Regions from separate parts of the Sphingomonas sp. PAMC 26617 genome, predicted to be linked through region 1. Evidence: predicted binding sites of a transcription regulator. Region 1 holds the regulator's gene; the other holds the start of a gene.

Region 1 (15,156 bases):
GTCGACGTCGGCGGCAAGGATGCGACCCGGCGCGAAGCGGTCGCGCGTGGCCGAATCGACATGGTTCCCGAAGCGGTCCGCGCGATTCGCGACGGCAGCGCGATCAAGGGCGACGTGCTCGCGGTGGCGCGCGTTGCCGGCATCATCGGTGCCAAGAAGACGAGCGACCTGATCCCCTTATGCCACCCGCTCCCGCTCACGCGCGTCGCGATCGATCTTGCGGTGGATGATGCGGGCGTCGTCGCGACCGCGACCGCGGCGACCGAAGGCAAGACCGGAGTCGAAATGGAGGCGCTCACCGCGGTCAGCGTGGCGCTGTTGACCATCTACGACATGGCCAAGGCGATCGACAAAGGCATGACGATCCGGGACATCCAGTTGCTGACCAAGTTCGGCGGTAAGTCGGGCGATTGGGTTCGTTGAAATCCCCGGCTGCGATGGAACGGTCAGAACGCGGTAGCGGACATCAATTTTATTGCGGCACGGTCCGCGCCTGATTCGGTCAAAGGCAGGCGATCCGCCAGGTGTCCAAGACGGCAAAAAACAGGAATATCCCACACGCCAGCGCCGTCAGCGGGACGATTCCAAAGGCATAGAGGCGCGGCGCAGACGCGCGCCCCGGCGCGATGAGGCGACCCTCCTGCGCGTTCTGGACCGCCTCGAACACGACGGGGTATGGGTGGATATACTGGTCGCCGGGAATATAACTGCGCTTGCCGTCCTCGCGCCTTTCCAGGCTGATGACCCGCGAAGTGCTTTTCCCGGATGAGACCCATCGCTCGGCGGCGTTGCCATAATCCGCCCACGCAAATGCTGTCGTCTTTCCGAAGAAACTCGTCGTCCATCCGTCCGGGTGAGCGTCAGGGTATCTGGCCGGATAACACGGTGCAAAAGTCTGAACTCGGCCCAAAGAAATAGTAATAGGAGAAGAGCGAGGAGTAAGACGAGCCACTGGTTCGACGTGTGCTCACCGTGAATGATGCCGTCAACATACGCCGCAGACCCTCCCCCAAAAAGGTAGATGGGAACCGCGACAATCAAGACGGGCGGCAGCGCCTTGGCGCGACTGCTCTGGAACTCGATCGCTGCCAGGGTATCGGTCATGAATGCTACTATGGATCGCAGCCGTTAAATCTTGATGATCGGGAGGATTGGCAACGCCAACCTCGGCTCAAGAGGCGGATAAACGATTTCCGTGCGCCGCAAAACCTTCGCATCAGCGCCTCGGTCTATCGAAACTCCCCATCTGATTCGCAGGTTGCTTCCCGTTCGTTCCCCGTCCGGATCGGGGATCTCCCTTGCCGCGATTGTTCGATCGGGTGATATCGGCGGAAACGGGGTCCACGCTTTAGGCTCGGTGTCGGTCGGAAGGACCTTGCAATGGCGAATGCGATCAAGGTCCCGGCGGTGACGCTCGGGTTCTGGGCAATCAAGATCCTGGCGACGACGCTTGGTGAAACCGGTGGCGATGCCGTCAGCATGAGCTGGCTAGGCGAGACGACCCCGGCTGCGGGAAGCGGCGGTCTGAACGGGTATCTGGTCGGCACCGCGCTGTTCGGAGCGCTGTTGGTGGTCTTGGTGTGGTTGCAGGTCCGGGCGCGCCTCTTTCATCCCTGGCTCTATTGGGCGACGATCATCGCCTCGACCACCGCCGGAACGACGCTGGCGGATTTTGCGACGCGGTCGATCGGGCTGGGATATGTCGGCGGCTCTGTCTTGTTGCTCGCGCTTGTGCTGGCGTCGCTGTTTACGTGGCATCGCGCGATCGGGACCGTCGACGTGAATGCGATCGACACGGCGCGCGCCGAGACTTTCTACTGGATCACCATCACCTTCTCGCAGACGCTCGGCACCGCATTAGGGGATTGGGTCGCTGACGGCGCGTTGGGATATTCCGGCGCGGCAATGGTGTTCGGCGGTGCGCTGATCGCGCTGTGCGTGCTGTACTATGCGACCCGCACGTCGCGCGTTTTACTCTTCTGGGCGGCTTTCATCCTGACCCGCCCGCTTGGCGCTACGGTGGGGGACTTTCTCGACAAGCCGATCGCGAAAGGCGGTTTGGAACTCGACCGCCTGCTGGCGACGATTTGCCTTACCGCCGCGATAGCCCTGCTGATCTTCCTCGTGCCACAACGGTCGGGTGGGCATGACGGCGACGTAAAGACACGGTAGGCCAGGCGAGGATTTCGACCGCCGCCAGGCTTGGCGGGTCTCCGTACAGTTCAAGGATCGCAAGGCGCGGCCCGATGTCGGCGGATTGGCGATCTTCCAGATGCGGATGTTCGGGCAACCGCGCTTGAACGGACTTGCGAACGCTCCAGACCCCAGGGTACACATCGCCATGCGCGTTCAGGGAAGCTGCCATTGCGGTGCCGTCCGGGTCGAGGTGCCTGACGCCCCAGCCTGGGTCGCCGCATGCAACTGCTCGCTCTGCCGCAAGCTTGCGTGGCGCGTGGCCTATTACCCGCCCGAACAGGTCCGCATCTCGGGCGAGACCGTGGCCTATGTGTGGGGGGACCGGATGATCGGGATCCACCATTGCCCGGTTTGCGGCTCCGGAACGCACTGGCAGACGCTCGGCGAGGATTTCGGCAAGATGGGCATCAACGCCCGGCTGCTCGACGGCTTCGATGAGAGCGCCGTGGAAGTCCGCAAGGTCGACAACGCTGACTGAGTCGAACGCCCCGGCCGTTCCCGGTGAAGGAACCGCCGGGGCGCCAGGCCATCAGAACTTGCCGCTGAGCGACACGCCGATGATCCGCGGGTCGTTGAAGACCGCGGCGTTGTAATTCTCGATCACGCCCTTGAGGTTCTTCTCGTTGGTCAGGTTGCGGACGAACACTGCCAGCTCATACTTGTTGTCCGGCGCGACATAGCCCGCCTTGAGGCCCGCCTCGAACGTGCCGTTCGAGTTAAATTCCGCCGTCTTGTAGAGCACGAAGTTGGTATAGCCCTGGACGTTCGCATCGCCCGCGAGGAACAGCGAACCGCCGTTGCCGAGCGGCAGATCGTAGCGTGCGGTCGCATTGAACTGATATTTCGGCGCGTTGGGGAGCGGGTTGCCGTCGATCTGCGCGAAGGTGTTCGCGCCGACGCGGATCGTCGGATCCTGCACCGTGCAGGTGACGACCCCGCCGAGGATGCAGACCTGCGCATAGACGCGCGGATCGTTGATCTCGGTATGGAGCAGGCTGCCACCCAGCCCCAGCGTGAACTGGCGGACCGGGCGCCACGTCAGCTCCGCCTCGCCGCCCCACGCCTTTGCCTTGTCCGCGTTGAACAGCACGCCATTGCCGAACGAATCGTTGCCGTTGAGCTGGATGTCGCTGACTTCGTAATAGAAACCAGTCGCGTTGAAGCGCAGCGTGTTGCCGAACAGGTTCGATTTGAAGCCCGCTTCATACGACATGATCGTTTCGGAATTGGCGGTGGTGAAATCGGCGTTAAACACCGCCGACCGCCCCTGGATCGTCGGCCCGCGGAAGCCGCGTGCGACGCGCGCATAGACGCTGACGTTGGGGTCGATCTGGTACAGCGCACTCGCGTCCCAGCTCGGCTGCGTGTCCGACAGGCGGACGTAGCGACGCCCGGCATAGCTCGACACGCCCGCCGCATTGGCGTTGGCGATCAGCAGACGGGTCGCCTTGGTGTCGTTGGTGACTCGCACGCCGCCGGTCAGCGTCAGCTTGGGGAGGATCTCATAGCTGATCTGGCCGAAGCCCGCGTAGGACGTGTTGAAGTCCCGCAGCAGGACGTAGTTGTTCGGGTTCGGGCGGGTATTGTTGAGATCGGGCTGGATCAGGAAGACGCCGCGCTGGTCGAATTCCGTCAGGTCGCGCTGCTCGAAATACATCCCGCCGATCTGCCACTTGAACCGGCCGGTGCCGTCGTCCGACAAGCGGACTTCCTGCGTCAGCTGGTCGAGATTGCGGATCCGGCCCTGGCTCTCGCCATAGAAACGCGCGCCGGCGAAGTTGGTCGCGGCACCGCCATCGGTGTCGCCGCGGCTATAGCCCGAGGTCGTTTCCCACGCGGTGATCGAGGTCAGCACCACGCCGCCGAAATCGTTCTTGAGGTTGAGCGACGCGCCGTAGGTCTTGTACGCCTGCGGGTTGTTGGCCGCCTCGTCGAGCGCGATCGACGCGCGCGGTTCGGCGCTGACGTCGTTCGAGCCGCGCTTGAGCGCGCCGCGATGGAAGATCGTCGACGTGCCGCTGTAATCGCGCGCATGCGCGGAAAGCAGCCCGGTGAAGCCCGTGTCGGGCGGGGTCAGCATCAACTGGACGCGAACGTCCTTCTCGTCGAACCCGCCGAGCTTGTCCTTGCCGCCGACGGTGCCGTCCGCGCTGACGCCGGTATAGGTGTTGTTGACCCAGTTGTCGCGGTGCTGGAACAGCCCGGAGACGCGGAACGACAGCACGTCCTTGACGATCGGCCCGCCGACGCCTGCATCGATCGTCGCGGTGTTGTAGCTGCCGAACGACGCGGAGGCGCGGCCGTGGAAATCGTTGGTCGGGCGGTTGGTGTCGAACTTGATGATGCCCGCGGTGGTGTTGCGGCCGAACAGCGTGCCCTGCGGCCCGCGCAGCACCTCGACCTGACGGACGTCGAACACCGGGTTGGACTTGAGCACGACATGCTCGAGCACGACGTCGTCCTGGATGATCGACACCGGCTGCGATGCGCCGAGATAGAAATCGATGTTGCCGAGGCCGCGGATGTAGAAGCGCGGGAAGATGCGCCCGGTCGTCGTCTCGGCATAGAGGCCGGGAACACGGTTCGCGAGTTCGAGCGCGTCGCCGCCACCGCTCTGGAAGGCGCGCAGATCGTCCCCACCGACGACGCCGACCGACACCGGCACCTTCTGCAGGTTCTCGCTTCGACGCTCCGCCGTGACCACGATATCGCCGACGCCATCGGCGGCAGCCGATGCCTCGACCGATGCGGGCGCGGCAGCGTCGGGCGTGGTCTGCGCCATGGCCGACGGGACGGCGAGCAGAGCCGAACCGGCGGCGCCGGCAAGCAGCAGCGATTTTGCGATGGTGATCGTCATGTGCGGAGTCCCCCTTGGATTGCTTTGGGAACCGACCGACCCGCTGCGCCGTCCCGCGCCATTTTGGCATCGTGACGGGTGAGTTGCGCCCGGGATCGAAAAGTCCGTTCCCCCGCCGCGCCCGCTAGGGTTGGTTTGTTGCTAATTGATGACATGCTGTTTCGGCATCGAAAGTTGGTTACCGAGCGTGGCTGCAATGTCGCACTTTCGACGCGCGATCCAAGCTCGTGCGCTGGCTGACAGGGGTCGACGCGAGGCGATACGAGGCGATAAGGCAGCCGATATGACCACCCCCGTACCGCTCCTCTCCGTCGAAGAAGCCCAGACCCGTCTGCGCGCGCTCGCTCCGACGATCCCGCTCGAGACCGTTCCGCTCCGCACCGCGAGCGGACGGTGGAGCGCGGCGGACATCCTGGCGCTCCGCACCCAGCCCGCGCGCGACCTGTCCGCAATGGATGGCTATGCGGTACGGTTCGACGATCTCGCGCAGCCGCTGCAGCTCATCGGCGAAAGCGCGGCCGGGCATCCGTTCGACGGCGCGATCGGCCCGAACCAGACCGTCCGGATCTTCACCGGCGCGGCGCTGCCCGGTGGCGCGGATGCGGTGCTCGTCCAGGAGGAAGCGGCGCGCGACGGCGACACCGTCCGCCTTTCGGGGAGCGGCCCGGTTCGTGGCGGCAACATCCGGCGCGCGGGGATCGACTTCTCAAACGGGGACGTCCTGATCTCGACCGGTCAGCGGCTGAGCCCCGCCCGCATCGCACTCGCCGCCAGCGGCGGACACGGCGAAATACGGGTGGCGCGGCGCGTGCGTGTCGCGATCGTGGCGAGCGGGGACGAACTGACGCTGCCGGGCGCTCCGCTCAGCGACCGGACGCTCCCCGAATCGAACGGTGTGATGCTGGCGGCGATGCTCGCCGACCTCCCGGTCGACGTCATCGATCTCGGGATCCTGCCCGATCGGCTCGACACGATCGTCGAGGCTTTCTCGCGGGTCAAGGCGGATATCCTCGTCACCACCGGCGGTGCATCGGTCGGCGATCACGACCTGATCCGTCCCGCGCTCGCAGCAGCGGGGGGCGCGATCGATTTCTGGCGGATCGCCTTGCGGCCGGGCAAGCCGATGCTGGCGGGAAAGATCGACGACATGCTCGTGCTGGGGTTGCCGGGCAATCCGGTGTCTGCGTTTGTGACCGCGGCGATCTTCCTCAAGCCCTTGATCGCGTCGATTTCGGGCGCGCGCGATCCCCGCCCGGTCGCTTACCCGGCAATCCTTGGCGCCCCGCTCAAGGAAAACGACCGGCGGCAGGATTATCTGCGCGCAACCACCCGCGACGGCCGAGTCTATGCCGCCGAACGGCAGGATTCGTCGCTGCTGGCGACCCTCGCCGATGCCGACTGCATGATCATCCGCGCCCCCTTCGCGCCCGCCGCCGCAGCGGGCGACTCGGTGGAAATCCTGCCGATCGCTTGACGCACTGCTTTATGTTCCGTATAGGTTCGTCGTCTGTTCCGACGAAAGGGCCCGGAATGTTAACGCGCAAACAGCATGAGTTGATCTGCTTCATCAACGACCGGCTGGACGAGACCGGGGTTTCGCCCTCGTTCGAGGAAATGAAGGAAGCGCTCGACCTCAAGTCCAAGTCCGGCGTCCACCGCCTGATCAGCGCGCTCGAGGAACGCCAGTTCATCCGCCGCTTGCCCAATCGTGCGCGCGCGCTCGAAGTGCTCAAGATGCCCGAACGCGGCGCCAAGCCGGTTTCCAAGGTCGTGACCCTGCCCGAGGCGTCGCCCGCCAACGTGCGTCCGCTGCCCAACCCCGCGAACGACGTGATCGAGATCCCGCTCCACGGCCGGATCGCGGCAGGCGTTCCGATCGAGGCGTTCGAAGGCGCATCGATGCTCGCGGTGCCGGCCGCGCTGCTCGGCGGCGGCGAGCATTACGCACTCGAAGTTGCGGGGGATTCGATGGTCGAGGCAGGAATCCTCGACGGCGACTACGCATTGATCAAGCGGCAGGAAGTCGCGCGCGATGGCGAGATCGTCGTGGCGCTGATCGACGACAGCGAGGCGACGCTCAAGTTCTTCCGGCGCGAGGGCGCGATGGTCCGGCTCGATCCCGCCAACCGGGCGTATGATCCGCAGCGTTACACCCCGGCGCAGGTCCGGGTGCAGGGCAAGCTCGCCGGATTGCTGCGCCGCTACGACTGATCGGGTGCGGTGCGGGGGTGGCGGAAGCGCCGCCCCGTGCCCCGCGCGGCCTGCGGTAGTGGTTGCGGGACGGTGATCCAGGGATGCTCGTCCCGTGCCCGTCGCACCGTCCGTATGCTCGCGGTCGCCGGGAGCGATAGCACGGACGGGTAGAACGTGATCGCCACCCCGCCGGTCTGCGCGAGCATCGTCCGGTCCAGTCGCAGCCAGCGCGGGTGACACCGCTTGGGCAGCCGTCGCTCGCTGATGACGATGTCAGCGCGCGCGCAGACCTCAACCAGCGTCTGCACCGGGATCGCATACGCGCTGCGGGTCGCGAGCACCTGCCATCGGCGATCGCCGACCAGGCTTGTCGCCATGCACAGATCGCGGCTGCATCGCGCCGATCGCTGGTCCGACCAGAGGACGGGAAGTCCCGTCGTCCCGCCGCCTTGCGCCATCATGTCGGCGGTATAATCCCCGGTCCGGTCCCGCAGCAACGCGACCGCCCCGTCCTTCGTGCGGATCGCGACATGCCGCCCGTCACCGGTCACGAGCAGGTCGGGCGCTGGCGTCGACAACGCCCACACCGCGCCAATCGCCAGCGGCCCGACGCCTAGCCGCCGCCATCGCGTCCGCCACAAGGCGATCCACAGGCCGCCCGCGACCATCAGGCCGAAGGCGCCATCCGGCATCGCCGGCAGCGGCGCGACCGATCCCGGGATCGCCGCCGTCGTCCGCGCGATCCACAGCAACACGTCGAGCGCCAGCCGCGTCGCCCACCACAAGGGCGCGCCTGCGCCGATCAGGTCGAACAGCAAGGCCGCCGCCTCGAGCGGCATGATGACGAACGTCGTCAGCGGGATCGCGCAGATGTTGGCGACCGCGCCGTAAATCCCCGCTTTCTGGAAGTGATAAAGCGAGATCGGCAGCAGCGCGGCCTCGACCATGATCCCGGTCAGCAACAATGACGCCAAACTGCGCGCTACCGAACGCAGGCGGGGCTCTTCCCGCGCAGCGAACTGGGCGCGGATGCGCGGATGCTCGTTGAGCGCGATGATCGACGCCACTGCGGCGAACGAGAGTTGGAAACTCGGGCCGACGAGCGACTCCGGATACAGCAGCAGCACGACGATTGCCCCCGCCGCAACGAGCCGCAGCGTCAACGCCTCGCGCCCGAGCGCCAGCGCGATCAGCACGCACAGCGCGGCGACGCACGACCGGATCGTCGGAACCTCGGCCCCGGTGAGAAGCGTGTAGCCGATCGCGACCAGCGCTCCGGCAGCGCCCGCAACGAGCGGTAGCCGCCAGCGCAAGGCCAGCCACGGCGACAAGGCAAGCAATCGCGAGACGAGGATCATCGTCGCCGCGACGGTCGCGCTGATATGCAGCCCGCTCACCGACAGCAGGTGGGCAAGGCCCGAGCGGCGCATCGCCTCGGTATCGTCGAGCGGGATCGAGCCCTGCTCGCCGGTCGCGAGCGCCGTCGCGATCCCCCCCGCCCCACCGCCGCCTGCGCTCACCTGGATATGGGCGGACAGGCGCTGGCGCAGCGGAATGCCGGTTGCGCGCGCGCCCGCGACGATCGTTACCGGCGGCAGCCCCCGTCCGGTTGCGCCGATCCGGTCGAACCAGGCACCGACCGCATAATTATAGGCGCCGGGAACCGATGGTTCAGGGGGTGGCAGCAACCGCGCCGTCAGCCGGAGCGTGACCCCGACGGCGAGTCCGGCGGGAACATCGCCGACCGCCAGATTGAGGCGCAGCCGCCGCGGCAAGGCGGGCGGTGGCCGGTCGCTGCCTGCCCGCCGGAAAACGGCGACAGGTGCGAGGCGAAGCCGGACCAGGTCGCGCGCAGGCAAGGGTTCGATCCGCTCGACCGTTGCGGTGAACGTCCCGATGCTCGGGCTCTGCAGGACGACATGGCCGACCTGCGTCGCCCGCCACCAGATCAGTCCGATCCCGAGCGCCACCACCAGCGCGCCGACCGCGAGAACGCGCGCGGCGCGCCCATGCCGACCGATCGCCGCCGCAGTGAGCGCCACGCCGAGCGCGCCCAGCAAAGCGACGGTCCATGCGGTGCGATCGGGAAGCACGAACCACACAGCGATCCCGCCGCCCAACATCACCGGAAGCCACAGCGCGAGCTGATCGCGCTCGGCCTCGAGCCCGCGTTCCAGCGCATCCGCCGCCTTGCGCGCGCCATCGCCCAACCATCTGCGAACGCCAGTTTGAAGCGGTGCAAAGCGCGTGCTAGGGGCGCTGCAGGCTGTTCCGGCCATCGATCTTCTAGTCTGGGAGTATGCGCGGTTGAGCGCAATCAGTGATACCACCGCAGCCCCCGAGGGCATGCGGGACGCCGCCTCCGGCGCGCAGGTCGTGACTCGTTTCGCGCCCTCGCCGACCGGATTCCTCCACATCGGCGGCGCGCGCACCGCGTTGTTCAACTGGCTGTACGCGCGCCATCACGGCGGGCGCTTCCTGCTGCGGATCGAGGATACCGATCGGGCGCGCTCGACCCAGCCCGCGATCGACGCGATCCTCACCTCGCTGCGTTGGCTCGGGCTCGATTGGGATGGCGACGAAGTCTATCAGTCCGCGCGCGCGGATCGCCACGCCGAGGTCGCGCACCGAATGGTCGAGCACGGCCACGCCTATCGCTGCTACCTCACCACCGAGGAGCTTGCCGCGATGCGCGCCGAGGCGGAGGCAGCGAAGAAGCCGCTCCGCGTCCGCAGCCCGTGGCGCGACCGCACCGATACGGACGATACGCGCCCGTTCGTCGTCCGCCTCAAGGCACCGACCGAGGGTGCCGTCACGATCGACGACCGTGTCCAGGGGTCGGTGACGGTCCAGAATGCCGAACTCGACGATCTCGTCCTCCTGCGCTCGGATGGCACGCCCACCTATATGCTCGCAGTGGTTGTGGACGATCACGACATGGGGGTGACCCACGTGATTCGCGGGGATGACCATCTCAACAACGCATTCCGCCAGTTGCCGATCATCCGCGCGATGGATGCGATCGCCAAAGAATCCGGCGAAGCGGGCTGGCCCGATCCCGTTTATGCACACATCCCGCTGATCCACGGTTCGGATGGCGCGAAGCTGTCGAAGCGGCATGGGGCCGTCGGGGTCGAATATTATCGCGACGAGCTCGGGATGCTGCCCGAAGCGCTCGACAATTACTTGCTCCGGCTGGGCTGGGGACATGGTGACGACGAGATCATCAGCCGGAGCCAGGCAGTCGAATGGTTCGATCTCGCCGGCGTGGGCAAGTCCCCGTCGCGATTCGATTTCAAGAAGCTCGAGAATCTGAACGGTCAGTACATTCGCGTCGCAGACGATGCACGGCTCGCCGCGCTGGTCGCCGACCGGCTTGATTTCACGCCCACGGACCAGCAACGCGAGGTTCTTGGCCGAAGCATGGCCTCGCTCAAACCGCGGGCGGCGGATCTGCTCGATCTTACCAACGGGGCCGCCTTCCTGTTCCGCCAGCGCCCGCTCGAGATGGACCGCGACGCCACCGCGCTGCTGTCCGACGATGCGCGATCGCTTCTCGCCCGGCTTCACGCAGCGCTTGACGCGGTCGAACGCTGGGATACGGAGAGCCTCGAAGCTGCGGTACGGCAGGTCGCCGAAGACGCAGGGGTCAAGCTCGGGCAAGTCGCGCAACCGCTGCGCGCGGCGCTGACCGGGCGCAAGACCTCGCCCGGGATTTTCGACGTGCTCGACCTGCTCGGGCGCGACGAGAGCCTGGGTCGCATCGCAGACCAGATGACCGCGTAAAAGTCACGAAAGGACTATCCATGACCGACACCGCCAAGCTGAGCGCCGCTGGCAAGGACCTCGATGTGAAGGTCATGCACGGCAGCGTCGGCCCCGACGTACTCGATATCCGAAAGCTGTACGCGCAGACGGGTATGTTCACCTACGACCCGGGCTTCACCTCGACCGCGTCGTGCGATTCCGCGATCACCTACATTGACGGCGACGAGGGCGTCCTGCTCCATCGTGGCTATCCGATCGGCCAGCTCGCCGAACAGTCGAGCTTCATGGAGGTCTGCCACCTGCTGCTCAACGGCGAGCTTCCGACCAAGCCCGAGCTCGAAAAGTTCACCTACACGATCAGCCGCCACACGATGCTCCATGAGCAGCTCGCGACCTTCTATCGCGGCTTCCGTCGCGACGCGCATCCGATGGCGATCATGTGCGGCGTCGTCGGTGCGCTGTCGGCGTTCTACCAGGATTCGGCGGACATCACGGATCCGCAGCAGCGCATGATCGCGAGCCATCGCCTCATCGCGAAGATGCCTACGATCGCTGCGATGGCGTATAAATATTCCATCGGCCAGCCGTTCATGCATCCCAAGAACAACCTGAGCTACACCGGCAACTTCCTTCAGATGACGTTCGGCGTCCCCGCGGAAGAATATGTCGTGAACCCGGTGGTCGAGAAGGCGATGGACCGGATCTTCATCCTCCATGCCGACCACGAGCAGAACGCCTCGACCTCGACCGTCCGTCTCGCGGGTTCGTCGGGCGCGAACCCGTTCGCGTGCATCGCAGCGGGCATCGCCTGCCTGTGGGGCCCTGCGCATGGCGGCGCCAATGAAGCCGCGCTCAACATGCTGCGCGAGATCGGCACGGTCGACCGCATCCCCGAGTATATCGCGCGCGCCAAGGACAAGAACGATCCGTTCCGCCTGATGGGCTTCGGCCACCGCGTGTACAAGAACTACGATCCGCGCGCGACCGTGATGCAGCAGACCGTGCGCGAAGTGCTCGGCGAGCTGGGCGTGACCGACCCGGTCTTCGACGTCGCGCTCAAGCTCGAGGAAATGGCGCTCAACGATCCCTATTTCATCGAGAAGAAGCTGTTTCCGAACGTCGACTTCTACTCGGGCGTCATCCTCTCGGCGATCGGCTTCCCGACCACCATGTTCACCGCGCTGTTCGCGCTCGCGCGGACCGTCGGCTGGGTCGCGCAGTGGAATGAGATGATCGCGGATCCGGAGCAGAAGATCGGCCGTCCGCGCCAGCTCTACACTGGTCCGACGCAGCGCGACTACGTCTCGCTGGACGCGCGTTCGTGAAAACCCTGGTGGCCCTCGTCGGCGTGCTCGCCACGCTGATGGGGCTGCTGTGGATCGGCCAGGGGCTCGGGCTGGTGCATTGGCCGGCGTCGAGCTTCATGATCGCGCAGACGCAATGGGCAGTCTACGGCGCGGTTCTGGCGCTGGTTGGCGTTGCCGCGATCTGGTGGTCGCGGCGGCGCTGAACTGCCCCTGCGGTCTGTTTTCGATTGGCCCGTCGTCACTCCGGTCTCGTACCGGAGTGACGACGGTTCAAGACCTTCAGGCGGGCTTTGCGCCCGGCGTTCCGCATTTGGCGAATTTGCCGTTCAACCGGCATTTGGTGGCCTTCGGAGCCACTGTCGGGCATTTCATGAAACGCCCCTTGGCGTCCTTGCACGGCGCGGCCATGGCTGGCGCGGTTCCAACGGCAAACGCGAGCAGCGACGCCGCGACGATAAGCTTACGCATACAAACTCTCCCCGCCCATACGTGGGCACGGGAAAGGTACGCGAAGCGTGGCGCTCGTCAATTGTCGTTTATGTCATCCCGTCGTCATCCGCGCAGCGGGAGCGAGAAGATGAAGCGCGCGCCCTGCCCCGGCGCGCTGTCGACGGTAACGTCCCCACCCATTGCGCGCGCGAGCCGTCGCGCGATGTAGAGGCCTAGCCCCGAACCGCCCGCCTCATTCTGGTCGACTCGCTCGAACTTCCCGAAAATTCGCGTCTGATCGGCAAGCGCGATTCCCTTGCCCTGATCGGCGACGATGATCGCGGCAAACTGCCCCGCGCGCTCGGCGCGGATCCATACCATCCCGTCGATCGGGGAATAGCGCACCGCATTGGCGATCAGGTTGACCAGAACCTGTAATGCGCGCCTGAATTCGCCAGTCGCCGGCAGGATTTCACCGAATGCAGGCTTGTCGATCCTGACCCGCGCGACGGTCGCACGGATCTGGAGCAGCCCTGCCGCGCGCCGCGCCACGTCGGTGAGGTCGATCGGCTCGCGCGCCACAAAAAAGTCGGGCCGTTCGATCGCCTGCAGGTCGACCAGATCGTCGACCAGGCCCATCAGGTGCCGCCCTGCGCTCGCGATGTCGGCAGCATACTCTGCATAGTCCTGTTTGAGCGGTCCGTCTGACTGGGCGTGGATGCTGTCGGCGTTGGCGATGATCCGGTCGAGCGGGGCGCGCAAGGTCTGGTCGAGCCTCGCCGCAAAGGCGGTCGCGACCGCATCGAGATCGGGGGTTGGCGGCTCGGTCGGTTTGGCAGCACCCAGTGCCGATGACCCGATCGCGTGCGCCGCACCAATGAAGCCGACGAACGCTCCCGCCGAATCGATCCGTGGCGCGGCGGACAACAGGACCGGCTGCCCGGTGGCGCGCAGCGTCGCCCGTTGATCCTCGAAGGGACGCCGCTGCGCTAGGCCGGTCAGGATCGGGAAGGTGCCGGCATCATCCTCGCCCAGCAGGAACATCCGGGTCAGCGGCAGGCCGAGCAACGCGGTGTCCACCGCGCCCGGCATACTGTCGGACGCTGCCAGAAAAGTCAGCGCCAGCGTCGAATCGGTCTCCCACATCCAGTCCGCTGCGCTGCGCAGGAAGTCCCCCGCGGTGCCCTCCGCCGTTCCCGCGGGCTGCCACGACGGCCGTTGCCGCCAGCCGCTGACGGTCAGCGCGACGCCGTCGGCCCCGGGGTTCACCAAGGTCGGCTCGGCGCGAACCCAGAGGTCGAGATCGTCCCCGCCGTCGGCGACCACGACGTTGCGCGAAACCCCGATCCCCAACCGCTTCGCCAACCGCGCGATCGTCCCGAGTTGCGGGACTGCGAGCATTTGTCCGATCGTGCCACCCGCGCGATTGTTCAGGTCCAGCAACCGTGGGTCGGCCGCGACCAGCCGGCCCTCCCGATCGAGCGTTGCGCGCGCGGGCAGCAGCGCCGCCGCGTCCGCCATCATGCCGTCCAGTCCCACGTCAGCGCCGAACGCTGCTGGCTGCGGGCAAACGCGGTCAGGGCCGCGCGATAGTCGCGGTGCAGCAGCAGCGGCGCCAACGCCTGCCGTGCGGCAAGCGGATCGATCGCGACGATCGTGTCGAGCATTTCGGCGAAACCATCGAGATCGCGCCGCGGGTCAGCCTCTCCCAGCGAGAAACCAATCCGCGCGATCGTGGCGCGATCGAGATCGAGCGCGCGCAACAGCAGCCACAGCCGCTCGCCGTTCGGATCGAGCACGATATCGCGCGTATCCGCGTGTTCCAGCCCGAGCCCTTGCGCGATGACCGCGATGAACAACGCGAGGCGGCGGTCGAACAGCGCCTCGACCAGCAACGTGGCGCGTTCGCCCGGACTGGGATCAAGCGCTGCGGCAAGACGCAAGGCCACCGCTTCCAGACGCTCCCCTTCGTCGTGCGTCGCAATGCTGCGCATCGCCGCTTCCGCAAGCGCGCGATCGAGTGCCGGCAGCGCCGCACCGGCCGCCTTCGCAAACTGGTCCCGCACTGCGGCTGCGCTCATCCAGACAAGCCGGCGATGCACCTCGACGGGAAGGTCGCTCGCGAGGGGGGCTCCGACCGGGCCGCCGATGCGGCGTCGACTTTCCGCGCCGAGCAACGCCGCCGCACTTTTGCCCACGACCGGATCGGCATGGTACAGCAGACGGGGGAGCAGACTGGACGCATCAGGATCTTCCCGCGCCATCGCTGGCAACGCTTCGGCGATCACATCCTGCCGCACGCGTCCGACGATCTCGCGCATCAGCTGCGCGTCGCGGAGCAAGCCGGCTGAAGCGAGCGCTCTGCCGGTTTCGCCACCGCCCGACACGGCTAGCCGTTCGGCGAGC
Region 2 (15,000 bases), on a different contig from region 1:
CGATCAGCGCCGCGATACCAGGCACGACGAGCTGCGGCAGCGACGCCCGTTGATGCAATGGTGTCCTCGCAGGAGGCGTCATTCTCCGCTGATGCGCCCGCTGCAAAGTTCGAACCGCGGCGATCATCTCCTCGACCAGGAGCATGTTATGCCGCGAGATTTCTCCAACATCGACGATCAGCTCCCGCAATGCGACAGCCGCATATTCAAACGTCAGCTCCGGTGTATCCACGAGACCGCTTAGTCCCGAACTCCGCTGATGCAGTTGCAACAATCCCGTCTCGATTTCGAGCAGAACGGCTTCTTCAAGGTCCGGTTTACCCACCTTCACTCCGTGCCTTTGATGGTCTCGCCTTATGGACCGTCCCAACCGCAAAACCTATGACGCGGGCGTCGCCCCGCCCTGTGGGCGGCGCCGGGCTCTCTTCCGCTGCGCTCCACCGAGGCCCTTCGGGTCTCAGCCCTTCGGGTGATGATCCCTGACGTGATCCTGCCGGATCGAACAGCTGCCTGGCGTAACTGCCATCCCATCGATTGCACTTGCGATTGTCCGTTCGCAGGTGCAGCAAAGGGAGGCCTTTCAGGCATCCTCTCCTAAAACTTCCAGGCCGTCCTTTGGGCGGCCTTTTTTTGTTCATCGATGCGCCAAGCCGTATCTGAAAAGATTCTCATCTACCGCGTCGCCTAGCAGGCTGCCAGAATCTCGCCGGCGTTGATCGACACGCGCCGCGGGCTTTGCCAGAACCGCGGTCTCGCCCAGCTTGGGGCGGGATGACTTATGCATCGGCTTCGCAATACGAACAGGGAAATGGATATGGACGAGAAGACTGACAGGATCGCGTTGGCGGCCGAGCTTACCGCCGCGTGGCTTGCGAACCCGAATACCCGACCCGAAGCTGATGCCGTCCCGGCTTTCCTGGCCTCCATGCACGCGGCCCTTGTGAAGCTGGACGCCCCGGCCGAGGGCAATCAACGGCCCGAGGCGCCAACCGAGGCGGAATATCCACCAGCAACGACCGCGCGAAAGTCGCTGGCGTCGCCCGACCAGATCATATCGATGATCGACGGAAAGCCGTACCGAACCCTACGCCGGCATCTAAGCAGCAACGGGTTTACGCCCGAGGAGTACCGCGCCCGCTATAATCTCAAACCCGATTATCCGATGGTAGCGCCGGCCTACAGCGAGGCACGTCGCGCGATGGCGAAGCAGATCGGCCTTGGACGGAAACCCAAGACGGCAGAGACAGGGGCAGAGGCACCGTCGCCAGCGCCGACACCTCGCCGCAAGCTCAAGGTGGCCACGCCGGCATAAGTCAGGATCGCGAGCGACCGTCCGGTCACGCGATCGCGAACGGGAATACTGCACGAAATCGCGCACTCGCTGTATGCTACTCTCGGGTAACAGCGATGGGGAGTTCACAGCCCCTGCCGCAAATCATGTCACCCAAAGGAGGTGATATTGATTTGACCATGTATGAAACCGCAATGGTCGTGCTGACTGGTGTTTCGCTAGTCGTCGCGATCGTCACGCTGGGCCGGAAGTAATTCCGGCTTAGCGGGGGGCGGAGGTCTCACAGGGCCTTCGCCCCTTTTCCAAGAAAAAGGCCGGCGCTGTTGACAGCGCCAGCCCCGGAAGTTTGAACCCGTCGCGTTCACAGCGCGACGGGTTCAGGTAAGTGACACCGATCTGACTCGATGAAACCGCACACCCCATATACGCCATCCTTCCTGAAAATCCAGTTTCAGGATGGATGGGCGTTGCGCCCGAGCGGAAATCTCCTTCCGTAGAACCCGCTCCTCCCCCGCACCTATCGGGCTATCGGTATCTCCCCGATCCGCGTCGTCCACGCCGGACTTTTCTGGCTCCGCTTCGTATCGAACGCGCGCGCGCCGAACCCCTGGGCTGCGATCCCTACGGTCCCACGCCCGAACCGATCGTTGAGGCCATCCATAGCCGCCAACAACCCGGGGGCACGCGGATCCTCGACGGCGAAGAAATCCCCCTGCCCCGCGCCCTGCGGCAGCAGCTCCTCGAGCAGGACGCCGCACTTCGTATAGACGCCCCCAGGCTGGTACATCGCCTCCATCATCTTGGCCGCCAAGCCGGCAATGATGCGCGGATCGTTGCTGGGTGGCGACATCCGGGTCTGCCGGCTGGCCGAGGGCGGATTGGGCCGGTAGCGCGAGCCGTGCGCGAACACGATCAGCCGCGTTGCCACCAGTCCCTGGTGTCGGATCTTCTCGGCCGCGCGCACCGCGCGCCGGACCATCGCCTCGCGAAGCTCATCGAGGTCCGTTACCGGCGCGCCGAACTGGCGCGTTACCGCCGTCGCCTTGCTTGCTTCCGGCTCCGGCTTGAACTCTTCGCACTCGATGCCGTTCAGCTCGCGCACCAGGCGGTCGAGAACGACCGTGCCGACATCACGCGCGGATGCGGGTGGCATCGCCACCAGGTCGGCCGTTGTCCGAATTCCGAGCGGGTGCAATCGCGCCGCCAGCGCCGACCCTATCCCCCACACCTCCTTGACCGGCCACTCGGCAAAGAGACGCGCGCGCAGCTCGGTGTCGTGGAGGTCCACGACACCATCCCAGATCTTCTCGGTCGCCTTCGCTAGCGCATTGGCGACCTTCGACAATGCGCGCGTCGGACCAAGTCCGATCCGCGTCGGAAGGCCGGTCTGGCGCAGGATTGCCGCGCGCAGCTTATGCGCGGCCACCACATCACCCAGGCCGTTGGGCAGCACCGGCAGGCGGTAGAAACTCTCGTCGATCGAGTAGATCTCGATCAGGTCGCTATGCTCCGCGATCACCGCATTGAAGCGCCGATTCATGTCGGCATAGAGTTCGTAATTGGAGGATCGGACCTCGATCCCATGCCGTTTGATGACGTCGCGAATCTTGAAGATCGGATCGCCCATCTTGATGTGGAGGGCCTTTGCCTCCTCGCTCCGCGCGATCGCACAGCCGTCGTTGTTCGACAGCACGATCACCGGCACGCGCCGCAGTCTCGGGTCAAAGACCTTCTCCGACGAGACGTAGAAGTTGCTCACGTCGACGATTGCGTGTGTCATCGGCGCGCGCCTATCGCTGATAGTCGCGGACGGCTGCCCGCACGACGCCCCATATTTCCGTCTGGTCGTCGGCGATTTGCTCCGGATAGCTCTGCTGGCTGTTGCGCGCCTCGAGGTACGGCACCCCGGCCCGGTGAACGAGCTGGCGGCAGACGAAACCGTCAGCAAGCACAGCGAACACGATGTGGCCGCTGCGCGGCGTGACATCGCGATCGACCACCACGACGTCGCGATCGCCGATGCCGGCGTCTACCATGCTCGTTCCATCGATCCGGAAGACGAAGCTGGCGGCTCTGTTAAGCCGCAGCAGCTCCACCAGATTGATAGCGTCCTCCTCCCAGTCCTGGGCGGGTGACGGAAAGCCAGCTCCCGCTACGCCGATTGGCTTCAGCCGGAGCCTCGGCGCCATTACGGCGAGCGGGACCGGCTGCGCGATCGGCAGCAACATGATCTGAATCCTTAACTCGTGGCCCCTCATAACGCCCAAGAGAACAGATTGGGAACAGAAGATTGTTCGGCTCGTCGATTTCGATCGCCCGGGTTGAGTATGTGGCGATGCCGGGCGACCCGTCATAGGATGGCCGGATGTGCAACCGAGCCCGATATGCCAGCGAACCCGAAACGCTTTGGGGTTCAACCGCGAAGTTGTTTAGCGAGCGCCCCCGCGACAATCGCTTCAACCCGAAGGAGCTGCGGCCGAAAAGCCGAAACTACGTCGTCCGCGAGCAGGAAGGCGACCGCTTCTGGGACGTGATGACCTGGGACGTCCTTGGCGGCCAGGCGCCCTGGCCGATGACGAACGTCCGCCAGCTCGCCCTGCCCCAGTGGCGCAGGCTCGCCGCCAAGCCGGAAAATCGCTGCGTGATCCCGCTCACCGAGTTTGCGGAGTTTACGCCCGAGAAGCACGACCTGGGCGACGGCAAGCCGCCTCTCAAAGGGGAAATGTGGTTCAGCGTCACCGACCAGCCTGTCTTCGCGGTCGCTGGCTTCTGGCAGCGCACCGCCGAGGGTGATGGTTTCACGATGGTCACATGCGATCCCAACAGCCTCGTCGCACCGATCCACCCCAAGGCGGTGATAACGATCCTCGAGCCTGAGGACGTCGATACTTGGCTACGCGGGTTCTACGACGACGTGGTGGCGCTTCAGCGCCCCTATGATCCGGCCAAAATGACCGTCCGCGGACCAGTGTTCCCGACGCGCGGCCGGGGCTGACGCCGTGTCCGGATCAAGCCGCCCTACACCCGTGGAAGACCACCTCACGCGCGTAAATCATTGGCCGGACCGACGGTGAAGCTGACTTCACCGCGCGACCTTTGAATTGCGATGCGCGCTCGACGGAACCACCCTATTTCGATCGACGGAGAGAACCCATGCCATCGCTGTTTGAGAATGCCGTCGCGTCGATCCGCATGGGGGTCGAGGATTATCGCCAGCAGGACAGCGATCGCGACGTCTCCGCAGTCAGGAACTTCTATGCGGGCGTGCTCCTGCTCGCCAAGGAAGCGTTGGTCAGAAAGGCGCCCGACGCCGATCCCAAGGATGTGATCGGCACGAGTTACAAGCCCGTGCCTGACGGTGATGGGGGCATCGCCTATGAAGCGGTCGGCGGAAAAACGATCGACTTCAACACCATCGCCGGACGCTTCAAAGATTTCGGCATGGTCATCGACCATAATGCGCTGAAAGATCTCAACCGTATCCGCAACGACATGGAGCATCATTTTACCGAAAAGACCGACGCTGCGGTGCGGACGGCGATCGCCAAGGGCTTTCCGGTCGCCGCCTCGCTCTTCCGCCAAATGGAAGAAGATCCCGCGGTCCTGCTCGGTGACATTTGGTCGGTTATGCTGGAAACGCGCGAGCTCTATGAGCATGAGCTAAAGGACGCGAAGGCCTCTTTGGCCACAGTGCAGTGGCATTCGCCAACCATCGCGGCCGCGACGCTGAAATGTTTCGCCTGCGAATCCGAATTGCTGGAGCAGCTCGATCCCGAGAACAGCGCTCAGGAGATGGTCGATTTTCGATGCCGCAGCTGTCTCGCCACACCAGACATAGCCGATATCATCGAAGCGACGATCGAGAACGCCTTTGCCTTCGACGCCTATACGTGCGCTAAGGAAGGCGGCGAGGAGGGCCCGGTCTATCAATGTCCAGCATGCGAACGCGACACCTATGTCGAGACGGAGGACAGTTGTGCCAATTGTAACGAAAGCCTTGATTACGACGCTGAATGGGCGCGCTGTTCCAACGGCATCTCCATCCAAGAATACCTCGATGGCAATGATTCCGGGCTTTGCGGTTACTGCAGCTACATTTCCGACAAGGTGATGCGTGAGTAGCGCCCTGTCTGGCGGATATGCGCGGTCGAGTTCTAACGTTTCGCAAGTCTCAGTCGTTCAAACGTAAAACTTAAACGGTTGGCGTTCCTCTCCTTTCGCCGACCCCATCGTTAATACATCACCGACCATCCTCGCAAACCGAACCGTAACGGGAAGGCCATCGTTAAAGTTACAAGAATTGTAATTTATTTTAGTTAGACCCATGATGTCGTTCAACACTGACATTATATCGGGCTGCGCATCCTTGCTTCTCATGACCGTGATGTGAAGGGGATTCGGCGTTTCAGGACCGATGTACGTATCGAGCTGAGGGACATAGCCGTTAGTCCAGAGGTAGGCGGTCCGCCGATCGAGCAACAGCGCCGTTCCACGCAGGACCGGATAGTCGCCATCTCGGAAAAGTTTGGTGTCTCCGAAAGTCGTGCGGATGCGAACGCCAATGACGTTAGTTTCGGCTGGTGCCGCGTCGACGAACGCCTGCCATTCCTCATCATTGAAGTAGGTTTGGCCGTGGATGAATAACTCGCGAGGCGGTGCTCCGTGGGTCGCCGTGTAGGTATCGAGTACCATCGTCAGCAGCCGCTTTGCAGCGTCACGCTTAAGGTGGAATTCGTAGTCGCCGGTCTTCCAAGGCCCGTTGGCGCCCCGAAACACCACCCCATCGCCTTCATTGAGAAACATCTGAGCCGCGCAGCAAGAGTGCCCTTGGGGATCATTGGGCAAGCTTTTGTAGACCATCCCTATGTAGCAAACGCCCGGCCTTACTGACGTTAGCCGCCATGGCGGTGTGGGCTGTGATTTGTAATATAGCCCAGTGGCCAGGTTCCAAGCGATAGTAGCGGCGTCTTGAGTCTTGCGTAACGGATATCCGGCGCTGTTGAGAAAGGCTTCCGGTGCAATCGTCGTCTCGCGGATGAGCTGCGTAGGTGCAATCTTGAGAAACTCTGCTTTGATCCGTCGGTGGAAGTCCGGAACGTCTTCGAAGATGTTCTCGTTGGCCTGATCGATCACGCCGGCAGCGGCTAATAGCGGCAGGCTAACTTTCAGCTTTTGTCTTTTGGAGAACGTCCCTTTCTCCATCTTCAAGCCCACTCGTTTAGAGCCTGGACGGCACCGGTCATATACGATCTCGGGCACCACCAGCATCCAGACATCGACGCTGCTTTCCTCATTACGAAGGTGCTTGTTGACCCGGTCGATGTAGAGGTGAGCAACTTTCTCGACGGCCTCGTTCAGGTTCTCGATGCGCGTGGCGCGATCAATCTCTTCGATGGTTATGGTGAGCGTTCTTACGTCATCGGGGTCGAAGGTGACACCGAAGGCCTCGTCGATGCCGGGGAAATTAGCGAGATGCAGACGGTCTGCTTTCTCGCCCTTGCCGGGTGGTGGCACGCTTACGACCGACCTCAGTTTATACGCCCACGCACGGAAGTGAGCGATGCCTTCGCGGGTGCCGACTACCCCGATCCGGATATCGCGGATCTTCTTGGGTTTGGCGTGTGGCCCATAAAGGAATAGCCCGTCTTTTGGGTGGGGGCTGCGCTGGCCACCGGCAAACTCTAGTTCGGGTTCGTGGATATGCTCAACGCGCAGCAATACTTCCGGGAACCTCATGCCTCAACCTCCTCCTCGGTTTCTGGACGGCCAAGCGTGCTCGGATCCGCTTCCTCGTCGTCGGCATCGAGGACGTCAGGTAGGGCCGTACTGACCGGTGAGGAAAAGAGGATAGGTGCCGCCTCCATAATGACCGCCGACGAGGCGGAAAGTGGAAGACTAATAAACGCCGACTCCCCCGACAGAAGCTCTAAAAACGCGAGCATGCGGCCGTGCCACTGCTTGTTACGCCACCCTTTGCAGACGCTGCGTCGAAGTCGATGCATTTTCTTAGCGTCATCGATTTCTAGGCCAGATGGTGTGCCGTTGTCGGCCGCGAACAGCACCCTCGACTTAAGTTTGAAGTGCCAGAACGGCCAAAAAGTCGGCAGGGCGGTGACGCCAAACTGCCAAATATATCCCTTGGCCGCATTGCGCAGCATCGACGAACGCCGATCTCCTTGCCGTCCCCACGGTATCCGCTGGCCTGTGGCAGCGAGTCCGGGAGAAGCGTGAAATCCGATGCTGCCGGAATAACGGTACTCGAGAAGGCCGCGCTTACGACAGAACCCAAACCATGCCTCTTTGAACATTGTGTTGATGATATTGGACGCTGGTTGACGAAGCAGCCCAAGTCGCCGCGAGCCGTGTTCGACAAACTCCACGATTGGAATAGACAGTACCGCTCGGAACCGCCCTACCCCCCCCAACGCCTCTGCGATCTCAGCTTCGTTGGCAAACGACAGGAAACCGGCAGCGTGCAGAGCAGCAGGGAACGGGAATGCTGCAACTGCCCGCTTCAGCGTCGCCTGATCCACCACGCCGCTGCTCTCGTAATAGTGGATGTCATCTGGCGCTTCGACGACACGCAGCCAGTTGGAGGTAAGGCGCTCAGGTTCGTTGACGAGCGGGATGGCACCGCGTCGGCGGAAGATTTCCCAATTGGGATCGATTACCCGTTCGTCAGAACGCGGGACCTTTTGCCGCTTGAGGGCATCGAGCAGCAGTGCCAGCCCCTCTCCCCAGCCACGCACGAAATCTACGGGAACGGCATCCCCAAGGCCTTTGACCTTCCGGAAGCTTTCGAGACGTAGCGGGACGATGAAGCGTTTATCGCCGCGCTCCTTGGCGACGTCGAACGCAATCTCTAGATCGTCTAGGACATGCGGATCTTCCAGCGTCGTATTCGTACACACCAGGAGGACTTTTGCGGCGCGATATTGCAAGGCCGCGTTGATCTCCCGTCGCCAGCGATCGCCAGGCTGCAAGGTGAGGATATCGGCAAAGACGCGGTATCCCTCCGCTTCGAGCTTGGGCGCTAGCCATAGTGCAAATTCATCATCCGTAGGGCTCGCTTTGAGCAAGAAGATGACGTCGTGCTGGGCCGGCGCTTCATCGGGCTTGGCGGACGCCGATGGCGGCGTTGGCAGAAGCCGTGCCAACACCGAGGGTAGCCCGGGTTTGGCCAATGCCTTTTTGACGGCATCCGTTACCACCGTCTCCAGCATTGTAGTGGAACCCGACCAAAGCTTGCTATGCGCACGCTCGACCTCGGGAAACTCGCGCAGAAGGGCGGCGAGATCGTCTGCACCGAAGATGTCGCCAGGCGAGATCAGCGTTGGCCCGATTATCGTCGCCAGACTGGTCTTATTGCCTGGTGTGAGCGGCACCGAGGTCGCGAGGATATAGCGTTTTGACTGCAAGCGGTCGATTGATGGCCGCTCTTTGGTCATCGTCGTCTTAAGAGCTGAGAACGGTGAGCGCTGGTAATGCTTGACCTGAAGAATGAGCGCTCCGCTTTCTGTCACGTACCGACCATCGATTCCGCCGTCAGGCCCTTCAGTGAACGCTTCGAGACGAACATCAATGGCGCGCCCGATCAGGTCACGGGCTAAGCTTTCAAACTCGGTGTGAGATAGCTTAGAAAAATCATAATCCATGGGGCATGGAAGACGGTGTTTTCCACCATCGTCAAGCCTTGGCCGAAGGATAGCGCCGCCGCCACGTCGCCCAGAGGGCGGACCAAATTATAGGACGCCCTCGCAGGCGCGTTCGCAGAACCGCTCGCGATCGCGGACATGTTCAGCCACCATGCCGATTGAAGTATGTCGGCTGTCTTCGCGCATCTTGAACAGATTAGCGTTTTACCGCCCTGCTTCAGTGAGGAACCGGGCTCTAAGCGAGTGGCCGGAAAATAATCCGGGGGCTCAGGCTGCCTTTTGCGCGGGAGTTTTCGCCATCAGCGTCACACCTTGTGCGCTCATCGGTCCGGCTGTCATCCGCCCCTGCGGTGTCAGCTTCCGGAAGACTGGCCCCTCTTCGATTCCGGCTTTAGCCAACCAGGCGCGACAATGGCGAACTGGCTCGAGCCGACGACCATCCGGAATGGCGACGCTTTGCCCCTGCCCTCTTGGTCAGTCTTCGATGTTGGCCCCTGCACCAGCAGGCCGCGCGTGCCATCAGACACAGGGCCAACCGTAATCGCTACCAGCTCGGGGCGGCGAAAGGCACCGGCCACGCCGATCGCGCCCGGTCGCGGTATGAGCGCAGATCCTCGCCATCGATCGTGTGCAGCGTATCGTGCAGCACGTCGCCATCGGCAGGACGCTTCTTGGCGGCTGGATCGTCGCGCTTGTCGCGGCGCATCGCGCACATCGCCGTGTCCAGCCGTGCCGCATCCGCCGTGGTTGGGCGAATCGACGCCGGCCGCGGAACGTCCAAGCGGTCTCGCCGAAAGCTCCCGCCCTCCCCGCGCCCGCTGCGGCCGTTGCGGTACGAATCCGGTTTCGGCGAGCAGCGTCAGAAACGCGGCAACAATCGCAGGTATTGCCGGCGACGGCTGGTAGCAGTTCTCCGCACACCAGGCGTAGAAGTGTCGGAAGGCGGATTGGCATGCCCTAAGCGTCGCTTCGGAGGATGCGCGGGGAACTCTCGACGAGAAGTATGATCCGCTGCTTGCATCCTTGCAAGCAGGTTGCTTGCATACAAATAGCACTCCCGAAAGCGGACTCGCAAGCAGCCGTAAAAGCGCGTGCGCAAGCGCAAGCAAAAGCGCTAGCGCAAGCGCAAGCGCAATGGCTGACGCAATTGCAAGTGCAAGCGATTGGCCGAGCGCAAGCGCTTGATAGTAGCAAGCTATAGCGATATTGACTGCGAAAGCGCATGCGCTAGCAATGACGCAAGCGACTGCGCAGTTCTGATGGGGGGCTCCATGTCCGTAATTTCGATCGGCAATCCAAAAGGCGGAGCGGGTAAAACCACACTTGCGCTAGTGCTCGCGGACCAGCTCCACGAGAACGGAGTCAAGACAGCCGTCATCGATGCTGATCCGAACGCGATCATAGCCAAGTGGGCTGCGAAGCGAACCCAGGCGGGGAAGGGCGTCCCTTACACAGTCGTCCCCCGACCGACCGAAGGCGAGATGATTCAAACAATCGAGCGCCTGTCTGAGACGCACAGCATCGTTATCATCGACCTCGAGGGTGCCGCCTCACGAATGACGTCGCGCGCTCTCGCAAGGTCACACATGGTCCTCATCCCGTTCAATCAATCGCCGGTTGATGCAGAACTCGCGGCTACGGCGGTCGCACTTATCGAGGAAGAAAGCGAAGCGCTTGGCCGCCGAATCCCGTATCGGTTGGTACGTAGCCGAGACAGCGCAGCGATTGCGACGAAGACGTCCAAGCGCATTGCCAGTGCGATTGAAGAGGCCGGGCTGCCGACACTGAGCGTGGGCCTGGTCGAGCGGGCCGCCTACCGGGACATATATGAGTTCGGTGCGTTGCTGCGGGAGTTAAGTCCGACCGAAACATCAGGCCTCCCCAGGGCCAAAGAGAACGCGCAAGCCTTGGCTGAAGCCGTGATCGAAGCACTGCGAGTGGAGTACAAGGCATGAGCAACTTCGGGTTTAAAAAACCGGGGACAAGCGGAGAAGATACTAAGAGGCCGGGTCTCGATCTCGAAGGCATCCCGACAGGACCAATCGCGCTGGATCCTGCGAAGGAGCGAGAGGCGGTGCAAAGGGGTGAAGCGCTTGGCTTCACCGATCGCGGTCAGAATGAGGACACTCAGAAGGGCAGGGGGCGCCGCCGACAGAAGCCTCCAGCCACGCCAATGGAGGTCATCTATGTCCGCGCGCCCAAAGAACTGGCGGAGTGGTTCCAAAACTACACCGACGCCCAAGGTCACAAGGCATACTGGCAGTCGATCCAGGACATGCGGGATCTGATCGAACGACGGCGTGACGCCGGCACGGAACGACAGCCGCAGGAATGAGCCGTTAGAAGGGGCTGACGTTGACGACGCCCTCGCACGTGATCGCGTCCAAGCAGGCAAGCACCGGCTAAAGACGCCGGCTAGCCGAGAGCACGAAGATCGGGTGACAATGACGCAATCAAAACCGCAGGCACCTTCGCAAGACCACCACTTCATACCAAAATTCCTTCTGCGCGCGTGGGCAGGCGACGATCGAAAGGTAGCGTGTTGCTGGCCCCGTGATGACGGGATAGTTCGACAGGGACGCCTCAGCCCGAAAAGCTTCGGTTATAGAACGCTGCTCTATACCACCCAGGGCTTGCCGCCGGAGCATGCCCAACAAATGGAAAATAATTTCTTCAAGAAGCTCGATGAGCGAGCAGCCAATGCCCATCAGCTTTTAGTGGCAGGGCGCGTCGGAGAGCTGACCGACGCCATGGTTTTAGGGTGGGCGAATTTCGTCATATCGCTTTGGTTTCGCACACCCACCGACATTGATGGTCTGGGAAAATTCGTGGATGCTTTCAAGGATCCGGACTTCAGCGAGGCCAAGTTAGGAATGGCGACACCGGAGGCGCTTCCCGATGGCGCCTATAGTGCGCTTCAGATGGAAGCGGTCCGCGAGGCGATCTATGATCCGGCGTTGAACCAAGCGCTTGTAGACATGAATTGGTATTCGCTCGAGAAGGACACCTCACGCCGCTTCATGATCTCGGACTGGCCCACGCACACGGCTCAGAACCTACCGTTTCTTGGGCACCCCAACTCGTATATCGCGATGCCGATTTCACCGAGGCGCATCTTCATCGCCGCAGCGTCGGACACTTTCATTTACGAGGTGCTTAATACGCCCCAGGCGTTTTTGGTCGATCGTGTAAATGAAGGGATTGTCGCTCATGCCAGGCACTTTGTCGGCTATGCCGAAGAGGGAGAAGTTCCGTTCATCAAAAGCCATTTTGCAAGCGCGCCACGCCCATCCGTCGCGGTCACTATTCGGAATTGAGTGCGAACGTCGATAAGCCGATCAAGCTTCCGCTTTTGTCCCGGATGCTTGGGGGATGGAGGTTAGGTGTAAGGCTACTGCCGCTCCACCATGCTGGTTGATAGCCGATGCGATCGACTTGGCGTCCGACTTCTCAATCGCGGCGACTTTTACGCGCTCCAGGGCAGCGAGTAGAATAGGCCGGCCAGCGTCGCGTGCCGCGATTTCTGCGGCCTTTGCTTGCTCGTCGAGTTGAGCAAGCTCCGCGAGTAGGGCCTTCTTGCGCATTTCAATGGTCGGGAGATCGGCTAGTTTAGAAGGCGAACGCGGCATTGGCTTGTCTCCTGGAGTGGGCTGAACCAGCTGGCATGATGTCGGGGGACGGCGAAGATTGCTAGTGATTTTGATAGAGCCTGATCGCTTAAATCCCAAACAAACAGCGCGCGTCGAAGGCGCACATTTGAGGATCATCGACGCGATCCAAGAAGGGCTGATGTTCTGATGAGGGGACCTACGGCAGACAGTTGCCCCGGCTCCGCGTCTGTGAGAAGATGCAGGGTGCGGGTATGGTTTGGAAGACCGATGAGGATAGTAGCGAAGGGATGGCAGGATATGCCTTATGGCACCAATGTCGGCCCTTGGTTTATGACGTTCCGCTGCTCGGGGCTTGAGAAATGAAGGTTACGGTCCGGCTGAGTGATGACCTTACCGCAGAGATCGATCGGATCGCCGCGGCGAATGGGCAGACGCGTAGTAGCTGGATCACCAAGGCGTTGACGATTGCGGCGGTCTCCCCAGACAGCCAAGACGTGCCGGTCATGCCGGTGCAGGGCAGGGGGCACCCGGACGACTACATCCGGGTGACGGTCCGACTTAACCGCAGTGAGATGGAGGCCATCGACACCGTTGCTGCACCGATGCGACTGACGCGGAACGAATGGATCAAGCGCACAATCCGTTGGCAGCTTTGGGACAAGGCGGCGCTGCTGCGGCTTGCGCCAGTCACTCAGACCGAGATCGGTAAAGTGCGTAAGCAGGTCCTGGCGATCGGTCGAAACATCAACCAGGCGGTCCACGCGATGAACGCCGCCAACCAGCCGGAAAGCTCCCTCGACATTGCTCGGATCGCGGGTACGTTCCTTGAGACCTGCGGCGACTTGCGGTCGCTTTTAATCGAGGCCCGGCGCTCGCTGGCTTCATCCATTGGTGGCGAGATCGGCTACTGGACCCGCAGGGATAAAGGGCAGGGCCAGTGAGTTTCCGGTTCTCGTCCGGTACGATGGACTCGATGGCTGGCGTTTTCGCGCCGCCCAAGAAGTACCGCATGGGATCGGGTGGGGGCAGCGCGAAGGGCCCGAAGGCCGGAGGCACGATCCTCGGCATGGCCGTGGCATCGATGTTCCCCAAGCCGGCATCATCGACGGGATCCCGTGCGAGCAGTCAGACGAAGGACGCGTTCGGGGGAGGGTCACACACCCGCGTGAACAACCGTGCGGTGATGGCTGCGGAGCGCACGTCGCGTCGCGTTCCTGAGGCGGTAGTACGGGTCACAGGACGACAGCATGGTGGCGGCCATGTGCTTGCGAACTTCGCGTACATCAGTCGCCTGGGTCACGGCGACGAGAAGGAACTGGGTCTCGAAACGAGTGAGGGCGAGATCCTTCGGGACGGCCGTGAGATGCAGTTGCTCGCCAAGGAATGGAACGATTGGGAGATGGACGGCGATGCACGTCGCAAGGGTGCGACGTCGCTTTCCATGATTCTATCGATGCCCACGGGCACCGATCCCGAGCGTCTCAAAGGTGCGGCCCTGGACTTCGCCAGGGAAGAATTCGCGAACCGCTCCTGGGTCGCTTCGCTCCACGTTGATCGCGATCACCCGCACGTCCATCTCACCATTGCACGCCGCGATCATGACGGCCGGCGCTTCCATCCCAACCGCGATGATCTGTTCCGCTGGCGCCAACGCTTCGCCGAGAAACTCCGCAATCGCGGCATCGAGGCGAACGCTACACCGGCCAGGGCGCGGGGTATCGACCCCAAACATGAGCCGATCGCCGCTGTAAAAATGCGTGAGAAGGGGCAGGTCCCGCAGATCGACAAGAGCCGCATGGCACGTGTGCAACGTCTCCGCGAGCAGGGTGTCGAAGACCCGGTCTTTGCTATGCTGGCGAACCGGCAGGCAGCGATCCGCGCCACCTACACTCGCTCGATCACCGAACTATCCGCGTCGCCCTCTGCTGCCGACCAGCTCGTTGCAAAGAGCCTGGAACGGTTTGTCGAGACAATGCCGCCGCCCGAGCCCAACTCAGTCAGGGCTATGCGCCTCGCAAGCGAGAAAGACGCGGAGCCCGTCGTCGCCGCGCCTGTCCGCGCGCCTATTCGTATCCCCGACGTATCGGCATCTCGCGTTGATACCGGCATCGATAGATTACAGGCGTTGCATGACCGGCTCACCGCGACTGCCACGCCGGACGCTCCGACAAAGTCGTCAAGGGACCAGCGCCAGCGGGGAGCGGTCCCTCCGGACGACGTGGCAACGTCAATACGCGAGATCGTAGAGAAGAACCGCAGCGCTCCCCGAAAGGATGAGGATCCGGATCAGGCCGGTACGCTGAGTGATCGGATGCGATCCATCACCGAGAAGATCAGCGGGCCTGCTGAGCCCACCGACTTCACGAGGGCTCACGAGATCATACGTCAGGCCGAGGAGCGCAACCGGGAGCGGCTCGACCGCGATCGCACAAAGGACAGGGAC

What was found. The regulator LexA, encoded in region 1, represses DNA repair genes until DNA is damaged. The targets are predictions, from matches to a motif close to GTTCCNCNCTTGTTCT.
Positions count from the first base shown of each region.
Region 2: a site for LexA is predicted at 3,560-3,575, ahead of RH91_RS20045 (LexA family protein). Genes of this name have one in related genera too.

Region 1 covers NZ_JH594425.1:3,666,993-3,682,148, forward strand. Annotated here, with positions in the region: gene moaC (cyclic pyranopterin monophosphate synthase MoaC) at 1-423, shown strand, start outside; gene RH91_RS22560 (hypothetical protein) at 503-952, opposite strand; gene RH91_RS16095 (COG4705 family protein) at 1,381-2,172, shown strand; gene RH91_RS16100 (GFA family protein) at 2,342-2,674, shown strand; gene RH91_RS16105 (TonB-dependent receptor) at 2,726-5,053, opposite strand; gene RH91_RS16110 (molybdopterin molybdotransferase MoeA) at 5,337-6,527, shown strand; gene lexA (transcriptional repressor LexA) at 6,584-7,264, shown strand; gene RH91_RS16120 (ComEC/Rec2 family competence protein) at 7,255-9,456, opposite strand; gene gltX (glutamate--tRNA ligase) at 9,593-11,032, shown strand; gene RH91_RS16130 (citrate synthase) at 11,053-12,339, shown strand; gene RH91_RS16135 (hypothetical protein) at 12,336-12,524, shown strand; gene RH91_RS16140 (hypothetical protein) at 12,601-12,789, opposite strand; gene RH91_RS16145 (sensor histidine kinase) at 12,874-14,274, opposite strand; gene RH91_RS16150 (DUF2336 domain-containing protein) at 14,271-15,156, opposite strand, start outside.
Region 2 covers NZ_JH594426.1:280,343-295,342, reverse strand. Annotated here, with positions in the region: gene RH91_RS20060 (hypothetical protein) at 1-325, opposite strand, end outside; gene RH91_RS20055 (MucR family transcriptional regulator) at 809-1,312, shown strand; gene RH91_RS20050 (Y-family DNA polymerase) at 1,809-3,071, opposite strand; gene RH91_RS20045 (LexA family protein) at 3,082-3,519, opposite strand; gene RH91_RS20040 (SOS response-associated peptidase family protein) at 3,657-4,286, shown strand; gene RH91_RS20035 (hypothetical protein) at 4,445-5,413, shown strand; gene RH91_RS20030 (argonaute/piwi family protein) at 5,471-7,027, opposite strand; gene RH91_RS20025 (TIR domain-containing protein) at 7,024-8,946, opposite strand; gene RH91_RS22675 (hypothetical protein) at 9,491-9,661, opposite strand; gene RH91_RS20015 (AAA family ATPase) at 10,218-10,901, shown strand; gene RH91_RS20010 (hypothetical protein) at 10,898-11,281, shown strand; gene RH91_RS20005 (DUF4238 domain-containing protein) at 11,391-12,263, shown strand; gene RH91_RS20000 (hypothetical protein) at 12,285-12,575, opposite strand; gene RH91_RS19995 (ribbon-helix-helix protein, CopG family) at 12,917-13,498, shown strand; gene RH91_RS19990 (relaxase/mobilization nuclease domain-containing protein) at 13,531-15,000, shown strand, end outside.